DNA from 4 places in the Roseibium sp. AWQ4_254 genome. Region 1 is predicted to be linked to each of the others. Evidence: riboswitches for the same ligand, from Rfam matches in the RefSeq annotation. Region 1 holds a riboswitch; each other region holds the start of a gene.

Region 1 (5,790 bases):
CACGCGCTATGAGAAAGACCCCAACCGGTGTCTCACCTATCATATTCTGGACGACAACCGGGTGCCTTTGACCCAGGAACAGGTCGCCATCGAGTGGTCCGCATCGGGCAAGGGGGAAGACAGCGCCCCAGTCCGCATCCGCCGGTCGCCGCTGCGGGTCTGCGCCGGGGGCGATGCCTGGATCAATGTGGTGATCGAGGTCTCCCGCTACCTGGGCTACAATAGAACCTTTTTCGATATTCTTGAAAATTACTACCACACCGCCAGCACCGCCTGGCCCGAGCAGTCTTTTGACGAAGTGATTGCGAAAAAACCGTTCCGCATTCATGTAGATACAGGCGTTTATGACTATTTTGTCTTTTCCGGCGGGGCCAATGAGCTTCTGGGTGGCTCGGCGCTCACCCGCCTGCTGAAAGACCGCAGCGCGGCGCTCGGATCGGATCGAGCGGAGGATTTCCTCAATCTGGACCGGCTTGACGCAGTGCTGGAGAAGGTCAGACAGGGCTATCACGAGCTTGCCGGCTATGTTTTGAAAAAAGCGCCGCGGACACAAATCCTCGTCCATGGCTATGACTACCCGGTGGCCCATAGCGATGGCCCCTGGTTCGGACGGCCTTTTGTGAAGCGCAATTTCAGGATCGAGGCGGACAAGAAGTTGATCTCCGGTATCCTGCACCTTTTGGTCGACCGGTTTTACACCATGCTTCAGGAGATTGATGCGCTCTATCCGAATGTGACGCTGGTCGACATCCGCAATGTTGTGCGCGGACGCTGGACAGACGAATTTCATCCGGACCTTGAGGCGTCAAAAGACATTGCCGGATTTTACCGTAACGTCATTGACGGCTACCCCATCGTTTAGTGAAAATAGCGCTTAGGACAGATTTGCCCGCCGCGGCCTGACATCAGAACTTTTCTTGACCCGGGCAAATGTGACGACAGCTCAAGGTTCGCGGCACGCTCCACAGGAGCGGGAAACAGTTTTTTAGCGGGACACCGCACCAGACCTTTTTGCTGAATGCCCAGAACAGGCAGGACGCGCCAAACCTTTGATCCAGGACTTTTTTTTAATCTTGTTCAGTGGCGGAGCCTGGCTCCGCCACTTATTTTTTGGCCTTGCCCTGCGAGGCGCATGCCAAAAGTCTCTTGCAGAAAGACGATTGACAAGGCTGCTGGATCAGGGCCAAAAATGCCAGGTCAACGGTTTCCGGCGCCAGATCCTGGCACCGGGATTAAAAGGGAACACGGTGAAGCGTACCCATCAGGGACTAAAGCCGTGGCTGCCCCCGCAACTGTAGGCGGTGAGCTGAAACCGACAAAGCCACTGGCGCAAGCGCGCGCCGGGAAGGCCGGTGGATGCCTTGACCCGCAAGCCAGGAGACCTGCCGCTGATTGTCATGGCCGGCCAGCCGGACCTGACACCGCAACCGGACGCCGGGGTGAGCGTCACGCGGCCAAGCGGCGGGACACCCTCCATCCGCTTTCCGCTTCTTTCCCCGACCGTCCTTTCAGTCGACCAGACCGGGCAATCCGTCCCGGTGGCCCATTGAGAGAGACGTCATATGACACTTCGCAAGCTTGGCCTTGGTGCGCTTTGCGCGGCCACATTGCTGACCCCTTTTGCTGCCCAGGCCCATTTTCAGCTGGCGTATACGCCTGAGGTCAATCTGGACAAAGCCGGGGATGTCCCGGTGAAACTCCTGTTTTGGCATCCGTTCGAAAACGGCCATGTCATGGATATGGCAGAGCCCCTTCAGGTTTATGCCGTGAATCGCGGCCAGAAGATTGACCTGAAGGACAGCCTGAAGCCGATCACCTTTTCCGGGTCGGAAAATGAGGCCGCAGCCTTTGACGTCACGCTTCCGGTTAAACGCAGCGGGGACTATGTGCTCGTTGTGGAACCTGCACCGTACTATGAAGAAAGTGAAGACATCTATATCCAGCAGATCACGAAATCCTACGTGACCAGGAACGAGATCCCGACGGACTGGATGGAGCCGCAAGGGCTTGCGACAGAAATCCTGCCGCTGAACCGGCCGACCAACATTGTGGCCGGTTCCACCTTCTCCGGCCGGGTCCTGTCAGAGGGCAAGCCTGTGGCCGGAGCGGAGATCGAGATTGAGTATATGGCCGCAGAGCCGGACATGGATGCCAACACCCCCACCGCACCAACTGCGTCTCCCCTGCCGGGCGGGGGCATCGTCGCAATCTCCGATGACAACGGCTATTTCACTTTCGGCATCCCGAAGGCCGGGTTCTGGGGATTTGCAGCTCTGGGCTCCGGTCCTGCAAAGGAGCATGAAGGCAAGGAACTCAGCCAGGATGCGGTGATCTGGATCCGCGCCTACGACGTCGACTAGAGCAAAGCGCGTTTCATCGGATTTGCCTTTCGCAGCCTGAAATCAGAGATTTCGACACAAAAGACAACACGAATTGAATCCCGATGAACGCGATAGCTTCTAAAACTCCTGGACATAGCGGAGGGAGACCAATGCATATTGTTGATGGCGCCTTGTCGATGCCGGTTGTTCTGGGCGGTGCAGGGCTTGCGGCCGGGGGCATAGCCCTTGGCCTGCGCGCCCTGCCCATGGAGAAGATCCCGGCGGCAGGGGTGCTGAGTGCGATGTTTTTCGTCGCCTCTCTCATCCATGTGCCGGTCGGTCCCTCCAGTGTCCACCTCATCTTGAATGGTCTGGCCGGGCTTGTTCTCGGCTGGGCAGCTTTTCCCGCCTTGTTTGTCGGCCTCTTGCTGCAAGCTGCCTTTTTCGGTTTTGGCGGGCTCACCGTGCTCGGGGTCAACACGTTGAACATCGCTCTGCCTGCTGTTGCGGTCTACTATCTCTGTGGCCGGGGAGCGGCCAGAGGGACGCCTTTGGTGGCCGCTCTTTGGGGAGGGGCGGGCGGGGCGCTTGCCATTGTTCTGACGACGTTTCTGGTTGGCGCAGCCTTGGCCTTGAGCGGAGAGGAATTCGTTCCGGCCGCCAAACTGGTGTTTTTCGCCCATCTTCCGGTGGTGGCCGTCGAGGGACTTTTGACCGGCTTTGCCGTCTATCTGGCGCGCAGGGTCAAACCGGATCTGTTTTCCGCTCTTCACTCGCCCATCAGGAGGACCCCATGAGACGCGCTGCCATCTTTTTGCTGTCAGGCCTCTTGTTTGCCGGCATGGGCCTGCTCCCGGCTCAGGCCCACAAGGTGATTGCCTCGGTTTTTGCAAACGGGGACGTGATTGAGGGGGAAATCGGGTTTTCGAACGGCGACATGGCCACAGGTGCCCTGGTTGAAGTCTTTGACGAAGATGGCGCCAAACTGGGCGAGGCGATCACTGACAGCGATGGCTTTTTCACCTTCACGCCCAGCAAGCGGGTTGTCCATGTCTTCAAGGCCAATCTCGGGGCCGGTCACATCGCCCAAGTGCGTATGGAGCTGGAAGACCTTCCGGAGATCGGTCAGACGGCAAATACTGGTGGGGGTGAAACGGGGACAGGGCCACAGAAAACACGCCCGGCAGCCCTGCGGCAAACCGCACAGACGGTTGAGGAACAGGCAGGCCAAGCCTCCCTTGCAGCACTTGAAGAAAACCGGGAGCAGTTACGGCAGATGATCCACAAGGAGGTGACACCTTTGAGGCGGGAGATTGCCGCCTACAAGGAAAAGAACGACTTCCAGACCATTCTGGGCGGGATCGGCTACATTGCCGGGCTGTTCGGCCTCTTTTTCTACCTTGCCGCACGGCGCAAGCTGGCTCAGGCGGAGGGGCAGGCCTAGGCATGGGGCACCTCGTTTCCACCGGGGCGCCGGGTCTCGTCCGCTCCAGTCAAGTCCAGGTCAAAACGGGTCTGGACGGGCTGGACCCGCGCACCCGCATTCTGGCGGCTGCCGCCTTTGCGGTTCTGATGGTCAGCCTCAAGAGCCTGGCCGTGCTGCCCCTCGGGTTAGCTGTGGCCATTGCAGGTCTGCTGGTGGCCCGTATTCCGGTCAAGGCAACCTTGCGGCGAATGGCGGCGATGGACGGTTTTGTTGTCTTCATGCTGGTGCTGTTGCCTTTCACGGTTACAGGCTCACCGCTTTTCACTGTGTTCGGATTCGGCTTTTCCCTAGAAGGGCTTGCCCGGGCGGCGGAGATTGCCCTGAAGGCAAATGCCGTCATTCTCATGCTGATGGTGCTTGTGGGAACGCTTGAACCGGTGACCCTTGGTCATGCCCTGAACCGCCTGAAAATGCCACAGACACTGGTCCATCTCCTGATGTTCACCGTGCGCTATATCGACGTGCTGCATCAGGAATACCTGCGCTTGCGCGGGGCGATGAAGGTGCGCTGCTTTCGACTGCAAAACTCGCTGCACACCTATAGATCTGTTGGCTATCTGGTGGGCATGATGCTGGTGCGCTCAGTTGACCGGTCCGAACGCATTCTTGCAGCCATGAAGTGCCGGGGATTTACCGGAGGGCTCCCGTTGCTCGACACGATGCGGTTCACCGGCCGGGACGGCGTGTTCGCTGGGGGCGCAGTCCTGCTGGCGCTCTGTCTCTTGGGCTTGGAGGGAACGATTGGCGCCGCTGCTTGAATTGACTGGCCTCCGGTTTGGCTATCCCGGCCATGCACCTGTTCTCAAAGGCGCGTCCCTGTGCCTGTCAGAAGGGGAACGGCTGGTGATCAGCGGCCACAATGGGGCTGGCAAAAGCACACTGCTGCGCCTGATTGTCGGACTGTTGGTGCCTGAGGCAGGCACTATCCGCGCCTTCGGGAGGCAGTGTGCCACTGAATCGGATTTTCAGGCTGTCCGGCGCAGGGCCGGGTTTGTGTTTCAGGATCCGGACGATCAGCTGTTTTGCCCGACCGTTGCCGAAGACATTGCCTTTGGTCCGCTCAATCTGGGCAAGAGCCGGGCAGAGGCGGCGGACATCGTTGACCGTGTTTTGGCCGAGCTGGATCTTTGCCCGCTAAAAGAGCGCATAACCTACAAGCTGTCGGGCGGCGAAAAACGGCTTGTCAGTCTGGCGACGGTACTGGCCATGTCCCCGGATATTTTGCTGCTGGACGAGCCGACCAATGCCCTGGACGGGAAAAATGAAGCCCGTTTGATCGAAATTCTGTCGGGCCTGCCGCAGGCCATGATCATCGTCTCCCACGACGCGACCTTCCGGAACCGTCTTGGCACCCGCACGTTGGCCTTGGAAGATGGTGTGCTGGTGGCAAAGCCTTAAAACAAACCCCGTCAGGTCTGTTTCTGCCAGGTAGCTTCGTCAAAGACCGGAGAAGACTGTGAAATCCGCGTCCGAACGGACCGCTTGATGCCCGGTTCGCCCGGGTGCTTCAGTTGCCCAGAGGGCTCATATGTGTAACCTGCTTGAGCGCTTCGGTAATCAGGGGAACAAGGGCTGCGTTCTTTTCGTGCAGATAATGATAGAGATGCACGGTTTCGACCGGGGTTTGCAGGTGCCGAATGCAGTCCAGGTCATGTTTCGTCCGATATTTCTTCAGGACGGCTTTGGGGCCGAGAACCGCATCAAGACGCCCGGCCTTCAGCATGTCGAACAGTTCATCGAAGGTTTCGCCAGTCCAGACGTTTTCATAGTCTTGTGTCAGGGTCTCAAGAACCACGGCCCCGGACAGGCGGCCGACGCGCTTGGACGGCAAGGCGGCCCGGAAGAGCGCATCCTCCACGTCCTCACATACAAAGACCATGACGGGGATGGCAACAAGCGGGACATTGACGCGCATAAGGGTTGGAAATTTGTCTTCCACCGCAGCACTGGTCGCAATTTCACCGTCGGCCCGTCCACTGGACG
Region 2 (5,790 bases), on a different contig from region 1:
CCCCCTTCCACACAATAGCGCCAGATCCGGCGGGCCTCTTCCACAGGCCGGGTGGAGCGGGCCGCCAGATCCGCATCCCACTTGTCGTCCCCCGGCAGGACAATGAGATCCAGCGCGGCGGCCCGGGCTTCTTCCTCAAACCGTTCCAGTCCGTAGCGCCAGTATTCAATGCCGCCCAGAAGCCTCAAAATCACCAGTTTGGAGCCGCGCACCGTCTGTTCGGCATAAAGATCTGCCGAATAGGGGTGGGTCAACGCCATCAGATTGGCCAGGCGCAAACTGGCGCGGTCTCTTCCAAGTCCCGCATGGGCCGCGGCAAGGCCGCCAAGTTCCGTATCTGCAGCCGACAGGAACAGAATATCGGCCGGCGCCTGCCCCAGATCGACAGCATCGCCGCCGTCATCGATCCGGCGTGTCTGGCTGGCAAGAATATGCATGGGCGGGTGGAGCTTTCTTCAGGGTCAACCGGGGCGCCCGCTTCAAGCAGAGCGCCCCAAAACGGGGCCATGTGGCAAGGCTTTTAAGAGCGCCGCTCAAGCGGCTTCGCGGACGCGGCCCAAAAGGCCGCGCACGGCGTCAAGGTCAAAGCCTTTCAGGCCGATGACCACCAGACGGCCTGCGCTTTCCGCCCCCGCTGCAAACCAGGTCTCCACCCGGGGGCCCACCGCCTGCACCATAGCGGGCGCTGCCTTGCCATGGATCCGGACCGCACCCTTGATCCTGAAGACACCTTTCAAGGCCATGGCCTCCAGCACCCTGGCTTCAAGAGAGGCGAGACTGTCAAATTCCGGGCAGTCGAACACATGGCTTTCAAAATCATCATGGTGGTGATGGTCATGTTGGTGATCATGGTGATGATCATCCCCGCCATGGGACGGCGCATCGTCATGGTGATGATGGTGATGCTCATGGCGGGCGCCCATATCGTCTTCGGCAGCGGACTGACGCCCGAGCAGGACCTCGATCGGCAAGGTGCCCTTTTCCGAGGCAATCACCTGAACCGCCGGGCGGATATCTGCCCCAATCCGGCTTTCAACCGCTTTCAGCGCCGCGTCCGCAACAAGATCCGCCTTGTTCAGAACCACCAGATCGGCGCAGCGCAGCTGGTCGTGAAACAGTTCTTCCACCGGGCTGTCATGGTCCAGCGCCTCATCCGCCGCGCGCTGCGCCTCAAGCGCGGCTTCATCCAGCGCAATCCGGCCCTCGGCCAGCGCAGCGGCGTCCAGCACCGTCACGACGCCGTCGACCGTCACTCTTGTTTTGACACTTGGCCAGGAAAAGGCGCGCACAAGCGGCTGTGGCAGCGCCAGCCCGGACGTTTCAATGACAATATGCTCCGGCGGAGTATCCCGGCCGAGCAGCATTTCCATGGTCGGCAGGAAGTCATCGGCCACCGTGCAGCAAATGCAACCATTGGTCAGCTCGACCACCTCTTCCGCCGCGCAGTCCGGATCAGCGCAGCCATTCACAAGCGACCCGTCAAAGCCCATATCCCCGAACTCATTGACAATCAGCGCGATTTTCTTGCCGTTGGCATTTTGCAGGAGATTGCGGATCAAGGTGGTTTTGCCCGCCCCCAGAAAGCCCGTCACAATTGTCGCCGGGATCTTCTGCCCCGGTGTTTGAAGGGTCTGTGTCATATTGCTCTGTGTCATAGGGTAATGTCCGGTTGGTTGGCGGGTTTCAGCAAAAGGGGCAGTCCGGCCGCCACCAGCACGACCTGGGCACAGACCCTGGCCATGTCCTGATTGAGCCGTCCTTGCGCATCCCGGAACGCTCTGGACAGTTGATTGTCCGGCACGATGCCCTGGCCGACTTCATTGGAAACAAAGACGACCGGGCCCGGCAGTCCCTCAACCGTCCTGCACAGCGCGTCCGTCTCGGCAGCGGCATCCTTGTCCGCAAAGGTCAGGTTGGAGAGCCAGAGGGTCAGGCAATCGACCAGCACCACCCGGCCCGGTTGGCAGGTGTCTTCAAGCACACGTTTGAGGTCGGTCTGTTCTTCAATCGTGTGCCAGCCCGCGCCGCGCTGTTGCCGGTGAGCGGCAATACGGTCCGCCATTTCGGCGTCAAAGGCCGCGCCGGTGGCCACATAGATTTTTTCAAGGCCGGAGGTGACCGCAAGCTGTTCGGCAAAGCGGCTTTTCCCGGAGCGGGCACCGCCAAAAACAAGCGTGGACCTTGGTCCGGTAGCTGCACTCACATCTGTCTCCCGGCCGTCCACCCGACAGCGTTCTGGGTTGCTGGATCAACGGCCGGTCTCCTGGCTCACGGTGTCTGGCCTCCCGCACCCCTTCCCGGCCCTCTCCGGCCAGTGGTTCTTGTGCGCTCGTTCACCGTTTACAGTTGCGGGGGCAGCTCCGGAATGGCGCCAGAGGCGATGCACCGGATTCCCGTTTCATCCGGATCAGCAAGCCCGATCCGGAACCGTTTCAACCTTTCGTACCTGCATTCCCGGTATGTGACAAGCAGATAACCAGGCAGCGCCCCTTGCCCAATTGAGCTATGGCTCCCGCATCGCCTGGCCGGGGCTCCGCGCAAGGGGAGCAGCTCCAGCCGGTCTTGAGGCTAAATCCGCCCGGGTTTTCACCAGGACCGTCCCTTTCTACCTTTCTGGAATCCTTACGGTTTTCCACATGCTGGATAAAAAAATGACAGCGGGATGAAAAAAACGCGATCGAGGGCTTGGCAAACGGATCATGCCTTTGTTATACGCATCTCCATCGACGGGGCAGCGACGCAGCGGCCCCGAGCGTGGTGATCCCCAGTAGCTCAGTTGGTAGAGCAAGCGACTGTTAATCGCTGGGTCGCTGGTTCGAGTCCGGCCTGGGGAGCCATCACCACTTTTGTCTCTCTTAAAAATTCAGTCATCCTGAACGGGGCTGCGGCCGGCCCGGCGCGAACCTTATGTGCTACGCCGATGACGGCGCCACACATGTGCCCTGCCCTTACGGCCTGACGCCGATTTATTTTCAGGCATCCCGCCCCAAGCAATTGCGCGGCCAGTGTTTGGGTGTCATGAAGGCGCCATCAGGCGGGAGGTATCATCTGAGCCCCTCCCTCCGGCCTTCCTCCTTTCCCGAACCGGCAATGGTGACACATGGACATTCAGAAAGTTGGCGTGATTGGCGCTGGAACGATGGGCAATGGCATTGCGCAGACCTTTGCGATGGCCGGGCTCCAAGTGATCATGCAGGATATTTCCGAGGCGTCGCTGGAGCACGGCAAGGGCACCATCGGCCACAGCCTGTCCCGGCTGCAGGCGAAAGAGAAAATCTCGGCGGACGAGGCCGCAAACTCTCTGGCACGCGTGACCACAACGACTGATGTGACTGCCCTTTCGAGCTGTCAGCTGGTGGTCGAGGCAATTGTGGAGAATATCGGCATCAAATCCAAGGTAATTTCCCAGCTCGACGAAATTTGCGGGCCGGAGACGATCATTGCCTCCAACACCTCCTCCATCTCCCTGACCCGGCTCGCGGCGGCCTCCAAACATCCCGAACGGGTCATCGGCATGCATTTCTTCAACCCGGTTCCGGTGATGAAGCTGGTGGAGATCATCCGCGCCCTTCAGACCAGCGACGAGACCTGTGAACGGATCACCGCTCTCACCAAGACCATCGGCAAGGCGCCCCGGGTGTCCAAGGACAGCTATGGTTTTGTGGTCAACCGGGTGCTGGTTCCCATGATCAACGAGGGCATCAACTGCGTCTACGAAGGCCTGGCGTCACCGGAAGATGTGGATGGCATGATGACGCTTGGCGCCAACCACCCCATGGGTCCGCTGTCCCTTGGCGATCTGATCGGCCTCGACGTGGTTCTCGACATCATGGAAACCCTTTATGACGGGTTTGACGATCCGAAATACCGCCCGAGCCCGCTTTTGAAACAGATGGTGGATGCGGGCTATCTCGGCCGCAAGACCGGACGGGGCTTTTTCCATTACGAAAAACGCTGAGGAGATCCTCATGTATGTCAGTGTCAGGCGTTACAAGAATGTGCCGGATCTTGCCCGGTTCGTGCGCGATGTGAAGATCGATTTTGTGCCGAAACTGAAAGCCCTGCCCGGCTTTGTCGCCTATTATGCGGTGGAAGAGGACCACGAAGCGGCACTGACCACCATCAGCGTCTTTTCAACCGCCGCCATGGCCGAAGACAGCAATGCGGTTGCCGCCGACTGGGTCAAGGCCCACAATCCGGAGATCACCCTCACCCCCAGCGAGATTGTCGCTGGCGGGCTGTCTGTGGTCGAGCCGCCCATCCGGGGCTGAAACAGAGCTGGGTGTCAGGCAGAAAGGCTCTGCGGCGCGCCGTGGAGCCAGACGGTTTTGACACTCAGATCCGGGCCGAGATGAACGGCATCGGCGGCCCGGCCCTTCACCAGCCGGCCAAGAGGCCGCCCGATCACATCCGCCGGGATGCTGGTTGCCATTTTCAGGGCCGCTTCCAAATCGATTCCGACCGCCCCGGTGAGAAACCGGATCGAGGCGGGCAAATCGATATCGGCCCCTGCGAGCGTGCCGTCTTCCAGCGTGAGGCGGCCATCTTTACGGAAAATCTCCCGGCCGCCCAGTTCAAAACATTCCACATCCGTGCCTGTTTGCGACATGGCATCGGTCACCAGAAAAATCTGCCCCGGTCCGGTTTTAGCCCTCAGCGCAATTTTCAGGGCCACCGGATCCACATGCACCCCATCTGCGATCAGACCGGCATTCAGGGCACCAAGCTCCAGTGCGGCCCCCACCAGTCCCGGATCGCGGTGCTGCAAAGGGCTCATGGCGTTGAAGAGATGGGTGACGCAGCGCGCGCCAGCCTCAACGGCCTTACCTCCCGCTTCAAAGCTCGCATTGCTGTGGCCTAGGCTGACATGAATGCCGGCCGCTGACAGCTGCGCGATCTGCTCCACCGGGACCGTTTCCGGGGCCAGCGTGATCATCAGGCTGGGCAGCTTCGCCGCCGCCTCCAGATACAGCGCCATATCCGCCTGGGTGAGCGGCCGGATCAGGCTGGCATCATGGGCGCCCTTCCTGCCCGCAAAAAGATGCGGTCCCTCCAGATGCAGCCCGTGAAATCCCGGCACGCCCTGCTCCCAGGCCGCAACGGCCAGAGCCACGATCTTGCGGGTCACTTCAGGTGTATCGGTGATCAAGGTGGGCGTGAGCGCCGTTGTGCCCAGAGCCAGATGGGCGGCACAAATGCGGGCAATATCCGCAACGCTGGCCGCCTCGCCCAGCATCAGGCCACCACCGCCATTGACCTGAAGATCGACAAATCCGGGCGACAGAATGCCATCCCCATGGGCATCGATCTGATAGCCCGCCGGGACCTTCTTGTGCGGACAAATGCCTTCAACCACCCCGTCCCGCGTCAGCAGCGCCGCATCCCGGTGGAGCGTGCGGCCGTCAAACACAAGGGCGCAGCCATGGGCAATAAGATCCGTCATACTGTCTGCGTGACCTTGTTGAGATGCCTTGGAACGTCGGGATCGAAACCGCGCTGACGGGCGAACCATTCAATGAAGCTGTAAAACGACACGATCTGAACCAGCGCATCGGTGAGCGGATGCCCGGCCGCTTCATAGGCAAGGCGCGTTGCGGCCTGAACCTTGTCCGTCGAGGCAAAGACCTGCCCGCCTTGCCGGGCCATGCGGTCAGCGGCCTCCGCCAGCCCGTCTTCGGCCGCATCACGCACCCCGAGCGCCAGAACCGGGTAGCCGTTTTCGACAATGGAAACAGGCCCATGCATCACTTCGGCCGACGAATAAGCCTCCGCGTGGATCTGGCAGGTTTC
Region 3 (5,790 bases), on a different contig from region 1:
GCGAGGGAAGGGCTCAGGCCTGTCCCGCCACCATCAGGGCAAAGGCCTGGTTGAGGGCGACCTCCTTCAGCCGGTCGAACCGGCCGGAGGCACCACCATGGCCTGCTTCCATATTGGTCTTCAGCATCAGAAGATTGGCGTCTGTCTTGGTGGCCCGCAAACGGGCGACCCATTTTGCCGGTTCCCAGTAGGTCACGCGCGGGTCGGTGAGCCCGGCAATGGCCAGGATCGCCGGATAGGCCTTGGCCTCCACATTGTCGTAAGGCGAATAGGAGGCGATATAGGCATAGGCCTCCTTGTCCGTGATCGGATTGCCCCATTCGGGCCATTCCGGCGGGGTCAGTGGCAGAGTGTCGTCCAGCATGGTGGCCAGAACATCGACAAAGGGCACTTCGGCAATCAGGCCGCCGAATTTCTCCGGGGCCATATTGGCGATGGCGCCCATCAGCATGCCGCCGGCCGATCCGCCCTGGGCGATGATGCGCTGATGGGTGGTAAAGTTCCCGGCAACCAGATGGTCAGCCGCTGCGATGAAGTCGGTGAAGGTGTTCTTCTTGTTCTCGCGCCGCCCGCCCTTGTACCAGCGGAAGCCCTTGTCCTTGCCACCCCGGATATGGGCAATGGCGTAGACAAACCCCCGGTCCACGAGCGACAGGCAATTTGTGTTGAAGCTGGCTGGAATGGTGATGCCGTAAGAGCCATAGCCGTAGAGCAGCAGCGGTGCGGAGCCATCCAGCGGTGTGTCCTTGTGGTAGAGGATCGAGACCGGCACGGTCTCCCCATCGGCGGCCGGGGCCATCAGCCGCCGCGTCACATAGTCGGCGGCGATGTGGCCGGACGGGATCTCCTGTTCCTTGCGCAGCACCCGGTCACGGGTTTCAACATCATAATCGAAGGTCTGCGATGGGGTCGTCATTGAGGAATAGGTGAATCGGATCGAGGTCGTGTCGTATTCGTAGCTGCCGCCAAAGCCAAGCGAATAGGCTTCCTCGTCAAATTCGACGGAATGTTCCAGGCCATCGGCCAGGCGGTGGATGACGATGCGCGGCAGGCCGTCTTCGCGCTCCAGCCGTGCCATGAAGGTCTTGAAGACACAATGGGCGAGGATCAGGCAGCCAGGTTTGTGTGCGACATAGTCTTTCCAGAACTCCCGGCCTGGGGTCGCCTTTGGCGCGGTAACGATCTTGAAATCTTCTGCGCTGCCCAGATTGGTGAGGATATAGAGCGTGTCACCGTGGTCATCGACCGAATATTCCACGCCCGTGTCGCGCGGCGCAATCAGCTGGGGCGGGGTTTCGGGCAGATGGGCCGGGATCATCCAGACTTCGGAGGTTTCGTGGTCATGGATATCGATCAGGATCGTTTCGCCGGACTGGGTCTTGCCGACCCCCATGAAGAAGCCGGCATCCTTTTCCTCGTGAACCAGAACATCTTCGGCCGGATCGGTGCCGATCTTGTGGCGGAAGAGCTTTGAGGGCCGGTGATTGCTGTCGAGGCGGACATAGAACACGAATTTGCTGTCGGCGGAAAAGACGCCGCCGCCGCCCGTGTCTTCAATGCTGTAGTCCAGATCCTTGCCGGTGGCGGTGTCGCGCAGCTGCAGGGAATAATATTCCGAGCCCTTGTCGTCATAGGCCCATGCCAGCAGGGTGTGGTCCGGCGACTGGCTGGCCCCGCCAATGCGGAAATAGGCCTTGCCGTCCGCTTCCTTGTCGCCATGCAGCAGGATCGTTTCCTCGCCGCCCTCCCGCCGGGTGCGGAAGAAGATCGGCTGCTGGCCGCCGGTCTCATACTTCATGCCATAGGCATAAGGTCCGTCCGGGGCGGGCACGGAGCTGTCATCTTCCTTGATGCGGCCACGCATCTCTGCAAAGAGCGTCTCCTGAAGCGCGCTGGTGGTGGCCATGGCTTCCTCCTGGTAGGCGTTTTCAGCCTCCAGATAGGCCCGGATGTCAGCGTCCAGCACGGCCGGGTCACGCATGACCTCTTGCCAATTGTCCGCCCGCAGCCAACCAAAGTCGTCCTGCCGGGAAATGCCGTGGGTTTCAAGGGTGACGGGGCGCGCTTCGGCGCGGGGAGGCAAAGTGCTTTTGGTCATGGCCAAGCAGGTAGGATTTTTGAGCGGTCATGGCAAGATGGGATTTCCTGCCGGCCAGAGACAGGAAGGCCCTATTTGTAGACGATCCGGTTGCGCACCTTGTCCAGGTTCAGCTTGTCCAGAGCCGGGCTGCCCGCCTTGATATAGAGTGTTGCTTCGCTGGCGTGCACTTCACTGACCGGCAAACTACCCGGGGGAACCTTTTCAAGAAGAATTTTTGCGGCCATTCGCGCCGCAGCTTCTCCCCGTTCCCGGTATTCCGTCCCGAAGGCCAGCATTATCCCTTCTGTCACATAGGCGGTTGAGGAGCCGATACTGACCAGATCAGGCGGGACGAGCTCTGCGATCGCTTCGGCATGTGCAGCAAAAGATGAAGAGGCTGTCACATAAAGGGCGCCGACGGATCGGAGCTGCGGTTTCAGGGCCGCGATCTGCAGGTCCTTCTCATCTGCATCGGGCGAAAACCGCAGGCGCACCGCCTTGATGCCAAGCGCTTCGGCGGCTTGGGTCAGCCGGTCCGTTTCGGCAATCGCATTGGGTTCGCGGGGATCGAACAGGATGGCAACGGACGAAAAACTGTAGATCTTGCGCAGCAAATCCAGATTGGTGTCCGGGGACAGAGACATCTTCACACCGGTCAGTCCGTCCGGAGGCTGGTCCAGGGAGAGCACCAGTCCTGCGCCAACCGGATCAGCCACAATATTGAAGACATGAGGCACGCCGCCTGCACCGAAATTTTGAACGGTCAGGCTTGCGGTTGTCCCGAATGTGTAGATCAGGTCCTTTGATTTCAGATGGTCCAGATTGTCGCGCAGAAACCGGGCCAGCTCATCCTCACTTCTGCGGGCATCGAAATATTCAAAGTCAGCGTCAACCCCCAAGGTTTCAAGCTTGCGGACAAAGCCGTCCTCCGCCTCAGTGGTGCCGCGCCAGGTGATGATCAGGATGGACTTTGCATCCGCCCATACCGGAGCGGCGCTGAAAGCGGAGATCAGAAGAAATGCTATTGTCAGCCGTAGAAACACAATACTATCTCTCGGTTGTGAATCTTGTTTCTGCTTATTTTTCGATAAATACTGTAAGGTTAATGATATTGTTTTGATTGATATTATCAACCGGCATTCAAAAATTCTTTGGATGTATAAATTTTTGATTGGAATCTTAGGGTTGCTTTTGTTTTAAGTGTATTATTTCGAGTTACAACTTTTTGTGTTAACTATTGACAGGCGCTTCGGAATTCGACACACACAAAGGGATGGTTCTCGTATCCGGAGACGGATCGGGATTAAAAGGGAACACGGTGCGGCGTAGCCAACAGGCACCAAGTCCGTGACTGCCCCCGCAACTGTGAGCGGAGAGCAAACCTGACAACACCACTGGGGATGCCCGGGAAGGTTCAGGTGCGCAGCGACCCGCAAGTCAGGAGACCTGCCATATCACCCATAACTTCAACCCGGACGGGGTGTTCCGGAGGAGCGGATGACATGGCATCACATATGATCCCGGCCTGGCCGGACATTCGGTTCTTGAAAGCCCCGTTTGGTCGCGGAGGGCGATATGAGCCGGAGACGTTTCCAAACCTGTGACCCCTGCGGAGATCCGCCTGGGCTGGTCTGTGCCTCGAGCAGCCGCACCGGGCGGGCCACCTGTGCGAACGGACAGGAAAAGCTGCTTGCGCCGTCCGAAGATCGTAATGTAATAACATTACAAATTTCATCTCGGCTTGACCTGCCCGCATGCGTCCGTGTGCCGGCACACAAGCTGTTAGCGCAGAGCAGGGGCACATGAAGCAGGGGCAGCCGGGCCTCCGGACCACGCAAGGCCTTCCAGAACAATCGGGAGGGCCGGATGGCCGCCCCGGGCCGGAGCTGATCACGCAGCTTCTGCATTCATTGCCGATTGGGCAGACCGGAGAGGCTGCGTCTGGAAAAATTCCGGAGTTTGATCTGTCCGGCCTGGCCTTTATGGCGGGCTGCGACCGGCCCGGCAAGGTTGCCTTCAGCGTCAGGGACAAAGCAGCCTGTTTTTTCGGGGACATCGATCCGCAGCCGGATATCGGGGATCTTGTTGCCTTTGCTAACCAGTACCGGGAGCCGCTGGATGGCTGGTTCAATTCCGGCACGCGGCCGGGCAAGCCGCGCGGCGCTGGCAGGCAGTTCCTCTGTTTAGCCTGTGAAGCTGCCCGAAACGGCGGAGCTGCCATGGGGGGCCAGCTATGACGGGCGCGTCGCTTTCCGTGAAAGAAGCCAGCTGGGCCACCGGGCAGGGCACGACCATTCTTAGATCGGTCAGTTTCGATCTGGCGCCGGGGCAGGTGCTTGGAATTGCCGGGGCCAATGGGGCTGGCAAGTCGACCTTGCTGCGGCTGTTATATCGGTTTCACAGGCCGAGCTCCGGCATGATCCTGCTCGATGGGGCTGATCTGTGGAAACTGTCTGCCCGGCAGACCGCGCGCAAAGTGGCTGCTGTTCTTCAGGAGCAGCCGACTGATTTTGCCTTGAGCGTCCACGAAATCGTCTCGCTCGGCCGCAGGCCCCATGGCAGCGGCTTTGCCGCTGCCGGAAAACGGGACCGGGAGATCACCGGGGCGTCTCTAGAACGCATGGGGCTTTCGCCTCTTGCCTCCAGATCTTTCGGGACCTTGTCCGGGGGGGAGCGCCAGCGGGTGATGGTGGCAAGGGCCTTGGCCCAGGAGCCGCAGCTGCTTGTACTGGATGAGCCGACAAACCATCTCGACATCCGCCATCAGCTAGAGATCGTTGCCCTGATCGGCAGTCTCAACATCACCATTGTCACAAGCCTGCATGATCTGAATCTTGCCGGGCGGGTCTGCGACCGGGTTCTGTTATTGCACAAGGGCAGTGCTGTTGCCTTTGGTCTGCCCGAACAAGTGCTGACCCCGACCCATATCGAACAAGCCTATTGCGTTCAGGCGCAGCGCCAGAAGCTGGTGCCGGGCAATGAGCCGCATCTGACTTTTCACCTTTGAAACTCTGGAGTTCTTCATGAAACGACTGGCCCTGTGTCTTGCCGCCTCGCTGTTTTCCGCCCAGGCATTTGCCGAAACCACTGTCCGCAGCTGCGACCGGGATGTGACGTTTGACCATCCACCGAAGGCGGCGGTCTCCCATGATGTCAATCTGACTGAAATGATGCTGGTTTTGGGCCTGCGCGACCGCATGGCCGGGTATACGGGCATTTCCGGCTGGAAGACGCTGGATGAGGACATGCGCGCGGGCGTGGCCAAGCTGCCGGAACTGGCGGCCAAATACCCGACCAAGGAAGTGCTGGTCGGCGCAGATGCGGATTTCCTCTTTGCCGGCTGGAATTACGGCATGAAAGTGGGCGGCGAGGTGACGCCGGAAACCCTCACGCCCTATGGTATCAAGGTCTATGAACTGACGGAATCCTGCATCCATATTGGTGACAAACCGAAGGTCTCCATGGAGGACATGTATAATGACCTGCTCAATCTGGGCCGGATCTTTGACGTGGAAGACAGGGCTCAGAAGCTTGTGGACGGATATAAGGCCGAGTTGGGAAGCTTCAAATCGACTTTAAATAGATCAGATAAAACATTGAAAGTTTTTGTCTATGACAGTGGAGAAGATCGGCCGTTCACAGCGGGCCGCTACGCCATGCCGACTGCACTGATCGAGGCCGCAGGCGGGGTCAACATTCTGGATGACTTT
Region 4 (5,790 bases), on a different contig from region 1:
TTTCCGGCAGCCAGAAATTGACCGTGAGCCGGTTCCAGATTTCCAGGTCCTTGTCGTCTTCCAGCCGGTTCCAGTTGACGGCCCGGGGCACGGGCCGGGCCAGATTGGGAAGGGGTGTGTGCAGGGTCATTTGGGCTCTCCTAAAGCGAGCAGGACACGCAGCCCTGCACTTCGGTCCCTTCCAGGGCCATCTGGCGCAGGCGGATGTAGTAGATGGTCTTGATGCCCTTCTTCCAGGCATAGATCTGAGCCCGGTTGATATCGCGGGTGGTGGCGGTGTCGCGGAAGAAAAGGGTCAGGGACAGGCCCTGATCCACATGCTGGGTCGCCGCCGCATAGGTGTCGATGATCTTTTCCGGGCCGATCTCGTAGGCATCCTGATAGTAGTCGAGATTGTCATTGGTCATGAAGGGCGCGGGATAGTAGACCCGGCCGATCTTGCCTTCCTTGCGGATCTCGATTTTCGACACGATCGGATGGATCGACGAGGTCGCGTTGTTGATATAGCTGATCGACCCGGTGGGTGGAACGGCCTGAAGGTTGCGGTTGTAAAGGCCGTGGGTCATGACGGCTTCTTTCAGGGCGCGCCAGTCGTCCTGCGTCGGCAGGGTGATGTTGAAGGCCGCGAACAGCTCCTTGACCCGGTCCGTCTCCGGCACCCAGGCCGTGTCGATGTATTTGTCGAAGAAGGTGCCGTCCGCATAGCGGCTCTTTTCAAAGCCCGTGAAGCTTGTGCCGCGCTCGTGTGCCAGCGCGTTCGAGGCGCGGATACAGTGATAGGCGACCGCGTAGAAATAGAAATTGGTGAAGTCGACCCCTTCTTCAGAGCCGTAGTGGATCTTTTCGCGGGCCAGAAAGCCGTGCAGGTTCATCTGGCCGAGGCCGATGGCGTGGCTTTCGTCATTGCCCCGGCGCACGGATGGCACACTGTCAATGGCGCTCATGACCGAGACGGCGGTCAGCGCGCGCACGGCCGTTTCCACGGTGGCGCCCAGATCGCCGCCATCCATCGCCTTGGCAATGTTCAGGGAGCCGAGATTGCAGGAGATATCCGTGCCCAGGTGGGAATAGCTGAGATCGTCCCGGAACTCGGACGCCTCGTTGACCTGCAGGATTTCCGAACACAGGTTCGACATGTTGATGCGCCCGTCCACCGGGTTGGCCCGATTGGCGGTGTCCTCGAACAGGATATAGGGATAGCCGCTCTCAAACTGGATTTCCGCAATCGTCTGAAAGAAGCTGCGGGCGCGGATCTTGGTCTTGCGGATGCGCGGATCGTCCACCATCTCGCGGTATTTCTCGCTCACCGAAATCTGCGAGAACGGCATGCCATAGACCCGCTCCACATCGTGGGGCGAGAACAGGTACATGTCCTCGTCCTGCTTGGCGAGTTCGAAGGTGATGTCCGGGATCACGACCCCGAGGGAGAGGGTCTTGATGCGGATCTTCTCGTCCGCGTTTTCCCGCTTGGTGTCGAGAAAGCGCAGGATGTCCGGATGGTGGGCGTTCAGATAGACCGCCCCCGCGCCCTGGCGCGCGCCAAGCTGGTTGGCATAGGAAAAGCTGTCTTCCAGAAGCTTCATCACCGGAATGACGCCGGAGGACTGGTTTTCAATGCCTTTGATCGGGGCGCCGGCTTCGCGGATATTGGTCAGAAGCAGGGCGACCCCGCCGCCGCGCTTGGACAGCTGCAGCGCGGAATTGATGCCGCGGCCGATGGATTCCATGTTGTCTTCAAGGCGCAGCAGGAAGCAGGAGATGAGCTCGCCGCGCTGCTGCTTGCCCGCATTCAGGAAGGTCGGGGTCGCCGGCTGGAAGCGGCCAGACAGGATCTCGTCCATCAGCCGCATGGCCAGGTTTTCATCGCCGTCGGCCAGGGTCAGGGCCACCATCACCACCCGGTCCTCGAACCGCTCCAGGTAGCGCTTGCCGTCAAAGGTCTTCAGCGTGTAGCTGGTGTAATACTTGAAGGCGCCCAAAAAGGTTGGAAACCGGAATTTGCGGGCATAGGCCGCCTCGAACACGGACTTGACGAAGGCCGCGTCGTACCGGTCCAGAACTTCCTGCTCATAATAGCCTTCTCGTACCAGATAACCGAGCTTTTCTTCCAGCGAATGGAAGAACACGGTGTTCTGGTTCACATGCTGCAGGAAATACTGCCGGGCCGCTTGCCGGTCCGCATCAAACTGGATCTGCCCGCCGCTGTCATAAAGGTTCAGCATGGCATTGAAGGCGTGGTAGTCAACGGCAGCAGCCTGCTGGGCAGGCCGGTCTAGGACATCTGTTGCCAAAATTTCGTCATCCCGTGGTCAACGCGAGCAAGGTCCGTGTCGGTTCCGGCCAGCTCGAAGCGGTAGAGCACCGGTACGCCGCATTTTTTCGACACGACTTGCCCTGCATAGGCGAAAAAAGACCCAAAGTTGCGATTGCCGGAAGCAATCACCCCCTTGAGGAGCGCGCGCGTGGGCGCATCATTCAGGAACCGGATCACCTGCTTTGGAACGGCCCCGCGTCCTTCCCCATCCGCATAAGTCGGAAGGACGAGGACGAAGGGCCCGGCGACGTCTGGAAGCGCTGCGGACGCATTGCGGGGAATGCGCAGGGCGGGCGCACCGAGCCGTTCGATAAAGCGGTGGGTGTTGCCGGAGGCGCTTGAGAAATAGACAAGCGTTCCCATTGGATCAAAGCCGCCGGAGGTTTAGCTGAGCGCTGCAATCTTGTCCGGGCGGAACCCGGCCCAGTGGTCGCCCATGGCTTCAACAACCGGCACCTGCTGATAACCGAGGGACTGAACGTGCTCGAACGCTTCGCTGTCTTCGCTCAGGTCGATAATGGTGTAGTCGACGCCCTTTTTGTCGAGCGCACGGTAGGTGGCGTTGCATTGCACACAGGACGGCTTGCTGTAAACGGTGATGGTCATTGTTTCTTGCACCCCGAGTCGGTTTTTTCATGGGAACGGCAGCGCGCAAGAAGGGCCTGTGCCGAGGCACATGGTCATCCCGCCCCGCGGACCCGCCGTCCGTTAGCGTTTTTACATTCAAGGCAGGTCTCCTGGCTCACAGGTCAATGCCGGTTTGATCCGCCTTCCCGGAGATCTCCAGTGGCGTCTGGATCCCAGCTTCCTGTTCACAGTTGCGGGGGCAGCACCGGGTTTGCATCTGCCTGCGCACCGGTTTCCCTCTTAGCCGGCAATGCAAAAGAATCGCCGGGCCCTGAACACTAGATACAGTAGGTAAGTGAGTTCTGGTGTCAATCTGTAGGTGGTTCGGGATTTTGCTCAAATCAGAGGCAGAATGGACCGGGACGCTGTTTTGGGCCGGATCAGCAGCGGAAACCGGAGGACGGACCCCGTTGCAAAACCGGTGGACAATTGTTGGTGCTGCTCTGACTGATGGTCAGTCGTTGGGGCGTCTGCCGGATACGGGGCCGGGACCGTCAAGATGTTGTGCCAGAGAGCCCCAGGGCAATTTGCAGCGCAATCAGGCTCCACAGAAGGGGTGTGTCCATGATTAGTCCTCCATGTCTGCGAAGATCGCGTCCTGGTGAACCAGGTCGCCCAAAAGGCTGTGGGTCAAGGCGAGGGAAAACAGGAAACGGCCGCCGCCAAGGTCCCGGTGGGTGATGGCAAGCGCGCCCGGGCTCAGCCAGGCGGGCAGCCGCAGCCGGACGCTTCCAGCTTGCAGGAAATAGTGGTCGCTCGTGAAGACCAAAGCGTTGGGGCGGGCGCTGACGCGCAAGGCCATGCCGATGCCGCAGCCGATATATTCTTCCAGGCCGGTTGGACCGGCGAAGCGCTTGGAGCTGTGAATGACCTGCGGAAACCCGCGCGCCCGGCCATATTGGCGCAGCCAGAACTGGCCGTCTCCGGCACAGTCCTCCGTGACGGAGACGACGGCGGGCTGGTTAAGGCAGCTCAGGTCATGGGGCAGCGGGGCGCCCACCAGCCGTGCCAGCTGGGAGAGGCAGGCTCCGGCCCGGCTCCTGCGCATGGCAACCACCTGGCCTTGATAGACTGTGCTGGCCCCGCCGCGCAGCCGTTTGCCGAAGCGGCGGCGGATGGCGGGGGACAGGCTGGCCCAGGCGGTTTCGCCCAGCAATTTGCGAAAGCGCAGATCGGCCTGCTGTCCGGTCCCGCCAGGAGGCGGGCGCCGGGGGGCGCAAAGACGGGCTGCGGGTGGTGGAGGGCTCGTTGGGATCTGCATGATACACCCTTTCCTGTTAGGTTTGTTGTTTCTGTATAAAGAGAAATTAATAGACAAAAATTTTTCGACTTGTCCTCAGCCGGTTCTGGTTCTGGTTCTGGTTCTGGTTCTGGCGACAGGTTCAGGACTTGGCCTTGTTTCCCGGAGGGCCTTTGGCCCGAAGGGCTGGCGCCATGAGGACCCGGAGAGCGACGGGGACAGGGGGAACTGGCATCTGCTGGCTCCTGTCTCTTATCCGGCCTTGCGGCCACTGATCTTCGCCAGGGACAGGACCTTGGTGCCCAGTTTCATGAGGGCGGCGAGGTTTGATTTCGGCACGCCCAGCATCTGCGCCGACCAGCTGTCAGCCGTTGCCAGAAACTCTTGCATCGCCTGTATACGCCCCAGAACTTCCGGATTCAGGCCGGGCTCGGTCCTGGCCTGGCTGGCGCACATGTCGATGGCCCGGATCGCCGGATCGATCTCCCGTTCCTTGCGGCCTTTGGCAATCAGCAGGGCCATTTCCCAGACATCGGTTTCGGCAACAAAATGCTCGCGCCGGTCACCTGCGACCGGAACCCTCTTGATCAGCCGCCAGCCGGCCAGCTCCTTCAACGAGTTGGAGACATTCGAGCGTGCAATGCCCAACTCCTCGGAAATCTGTTCCGCATTCAGCGGATCGGTGCTGAGATAAAGCAGGGCATGGATCTGGGCCACGGAGCGGTTGACCCCCCACTGGCTGCCCATATCCCCCCAATAGAGGATGAATTGCGCTTTTGCGGTTTTATCAGATATTTCTGTCATAACAGAAATATCTGACTTTCATGGGCAGGAGTCAAGGTGGGAGATGAGGCAGCGACGGCAACGGGGGCCGTGGCGGGGCTGGTGTCATAGGCCGGTGGCCCAAAAGGTCTTCCTCTTGGGGTGGGACAGCGGCCCGTTCCGAAAGAGGAGCCCCCTCTCAGACCAAGTCGCTATCGTTTGAGAGATGAAAGCGCGGTGTTTCAAAAAGGACAGAGGCGGGAAAGACAAAGACCCGGTTTAAACGTTGCGCAAGGCTTTCTGGATGATATCCACGCAATCCTCCGGTGATTGCACGGATGTATCAAGCCGCACACGGTGTTCCTCCTCCCAATGGGCGAAGAAGCGCCCAGCCACGTCCTGCCATGTGGGCACTGTGTGTCCGGGAAGATCGCTTTTGCGGCTTTCCACCCGCCTGCGGTGTTCGGCCCGGTCGGAGCAGACCAGTTCCACCAGGACAAGATCGGCCCCGCAAGAAGCACTGCAATCGGCAAACAGGTTCCGGGTGACGGCGAGGGAATTCACTGTATCCGCAATCACGTCGAGACCGCAGGACAGATTGTCCTTGGCCACGGCAGCAAGGGCGAGATAGCCCGCGTCCCCGGCCTCTTGAATGTCCAGACAGCTGGTTTCAATCGCTGTTTCAAGGGAATCAACACGCAGGTGTACGGCCTTGATACGTCGGGCCAGAGCCCGGGCCACGGTGGTCTTGCCGACGCCGGGCAGACCCGACAGGGTGATCAAACTGGCCATGATGAGGACATAGCAAACGGTTAGCTCAAACGGAAGATATTCCGAGGCCCATGCG

Evidence for each region. A riboswitch is a leader RNA that binds a small molecule or an ion and turns the genes downstream of it on or off. The one in region 1 is predicted to bind cobalamin.
Region 2: it holds a riboswitch for cobalamin, as region 1 does, so the genes downstream of both, cobU (bifunctional adenosylcobinamide kinase/adenosylcobinamide-phosphate guanylyltransferase) here and ACXAIC_RS19075 (DUF4198 domain-containing protein) in region 1, are expected to answer to the same signal.
Region 3: it holds a riboswitch for cobalamin, as region 1 does, so the genes downstream of both, ACXAIC_RS05430 (DUF1636 family protein) here and ACXAIC_RS19075 (DUF4198 domain-containing protein) in region 1, are expected to answer to the same signal.
Region 4: it holds a riboswitch for cobalamin, as region 1 does, so the genes downstream of both, nrdH (glutaredoxin-like protein NrdH) here and ACXAIC_RS19075 (DUF4198 domain-containing protein) in region 1, are expected to answer to the same signal.

What each region holds. Positions count from the first base shown of each region.
Region 1 is NZ_JBSWYH010000026.1:75,920-81,709, forward strand. It holds gene ACXAIC_RS19065 (hypothetical protein) at 1-862, shown strand, start outside; cobalamin riboswitch at 1,185-1,404, shown strand; gene ACXAIC_RS19070 (hypothetical protein) at 1,362-1,550, shown strand; gene ACXAIC_RS19075 (DUF4198 domain-containing protein) at 1,563-2,360, shown strand; gene cbiM (cobalt transporter CbiM) at 2,492-3,118, shown strand; gene ACXAIC_RS19085 (cobalt ABC transporter permease) at 3,115-3,765, shown strand; gene cbiQ (cobalt ECF transporter T component CbiQ) at 3,768-4,565, shown strand; gene ACXAIC_RS19095 (energy-coupling factor ABC transporter ATP-binding protein) at 4,549-5,205, shown strand; gene ACXAIC_RS19100 (substrate-binding periplasmic protein) at 5,315-5,790, opposite strand, start outside.
Region 2 is NZ_JBSWYH010000002.1:118,771-124,560, forward strand. It holds gene cobN (cobaltochelatase subunit CobN) at 1-437, opposite strand, end outside; gene cobW (cobalamin biosynthesis protein CobW) at 534-1,655, opposite strand; gene cobU (bifunctional adenosylcobinamide kinase/adenosylcobinamide-phosphate guanylyltransferase) at 1,652-2,203, opposite strand; cobalamin riboswitch at 2,237-2,447, opposite strand; tRNA gene ACXAIC_RS02325 (tRNA-Asn) at 2,762-2,837, shown strand; gene ACXAIC_RS02330 (3-hydroxybutyryl-CoA dehydrogenase) at 3,101-3,958, shown strand; gene ACXAIC_RS02335 (hypothetical protein) at 3,969-4,271, shown strand; gene nagA (N-acetylglucosamine-6-phosphate deacetylase) at 4,286-5,443, opposite strand; gene ACXAIC_RS02345 (SIS domain-containing protein) at 5,440-5,790, opposite strand, start outside.
Region 3 is NZ_JBSWYH010000005.1:120,414-126,203, forward strand. It holds gene ACXAIC_RS05420 (S9 family peptidase) at 14-2,098, opposite strand; gene ACXAIC_RS05425 (ABC transporter substrate binding protein) at 2,170-3,123, opposite strand; cobalamin riboswitch at 3,338-3,548, shown strand; gene ACXAIC_RS05430 (DUF1636 family protein) at 3,883-4,317, shown strand; gene ACXAIC_RS05435 (ABC transporter ATP-binding protein) at 4,314-5,087, shown strand; gene ACXAIC_RS05440 (ABC transporter substrate-binding protein) at 5,104-5,790, shown strand, end outside.
Region 4 is NZ_JBSWYH010000008.1:100,921-106,710, reverse strand. It holds gene nrdF (class 1b ribonucleoside-diphosphate reductase subunit beta) at 1-130, opposite strand, end outside; gene nrdE (class 1b ribonucleoside-diphosphate reductase subunit alpha) at 141-2,291, opposite strand; gene nrdI (class Ib ribonucleoside-diphosphate reductase assembly flavoprotein NrdI) at 2,273-2,677, opposite strand; gene nrdH (glutaredoxin-like protein NrdH) at 2,699-2,920, opposite strand; cobalamin riboswitch at 3,025-3,230, opposite strand; gene ACXAIC_RS08045 (DUF4166 domain-containing protein) at 3,510-4,202, opposite strand; gene ACXAIC_RS08040 (GbsR/MarR family transcriptional regulator) at 4,434-4,985, opposite strand; gene ACXAIC_RS08035 (P-loop nucleotide/nucleoside kinase family protein) at 5,223-5,735, opposite strand.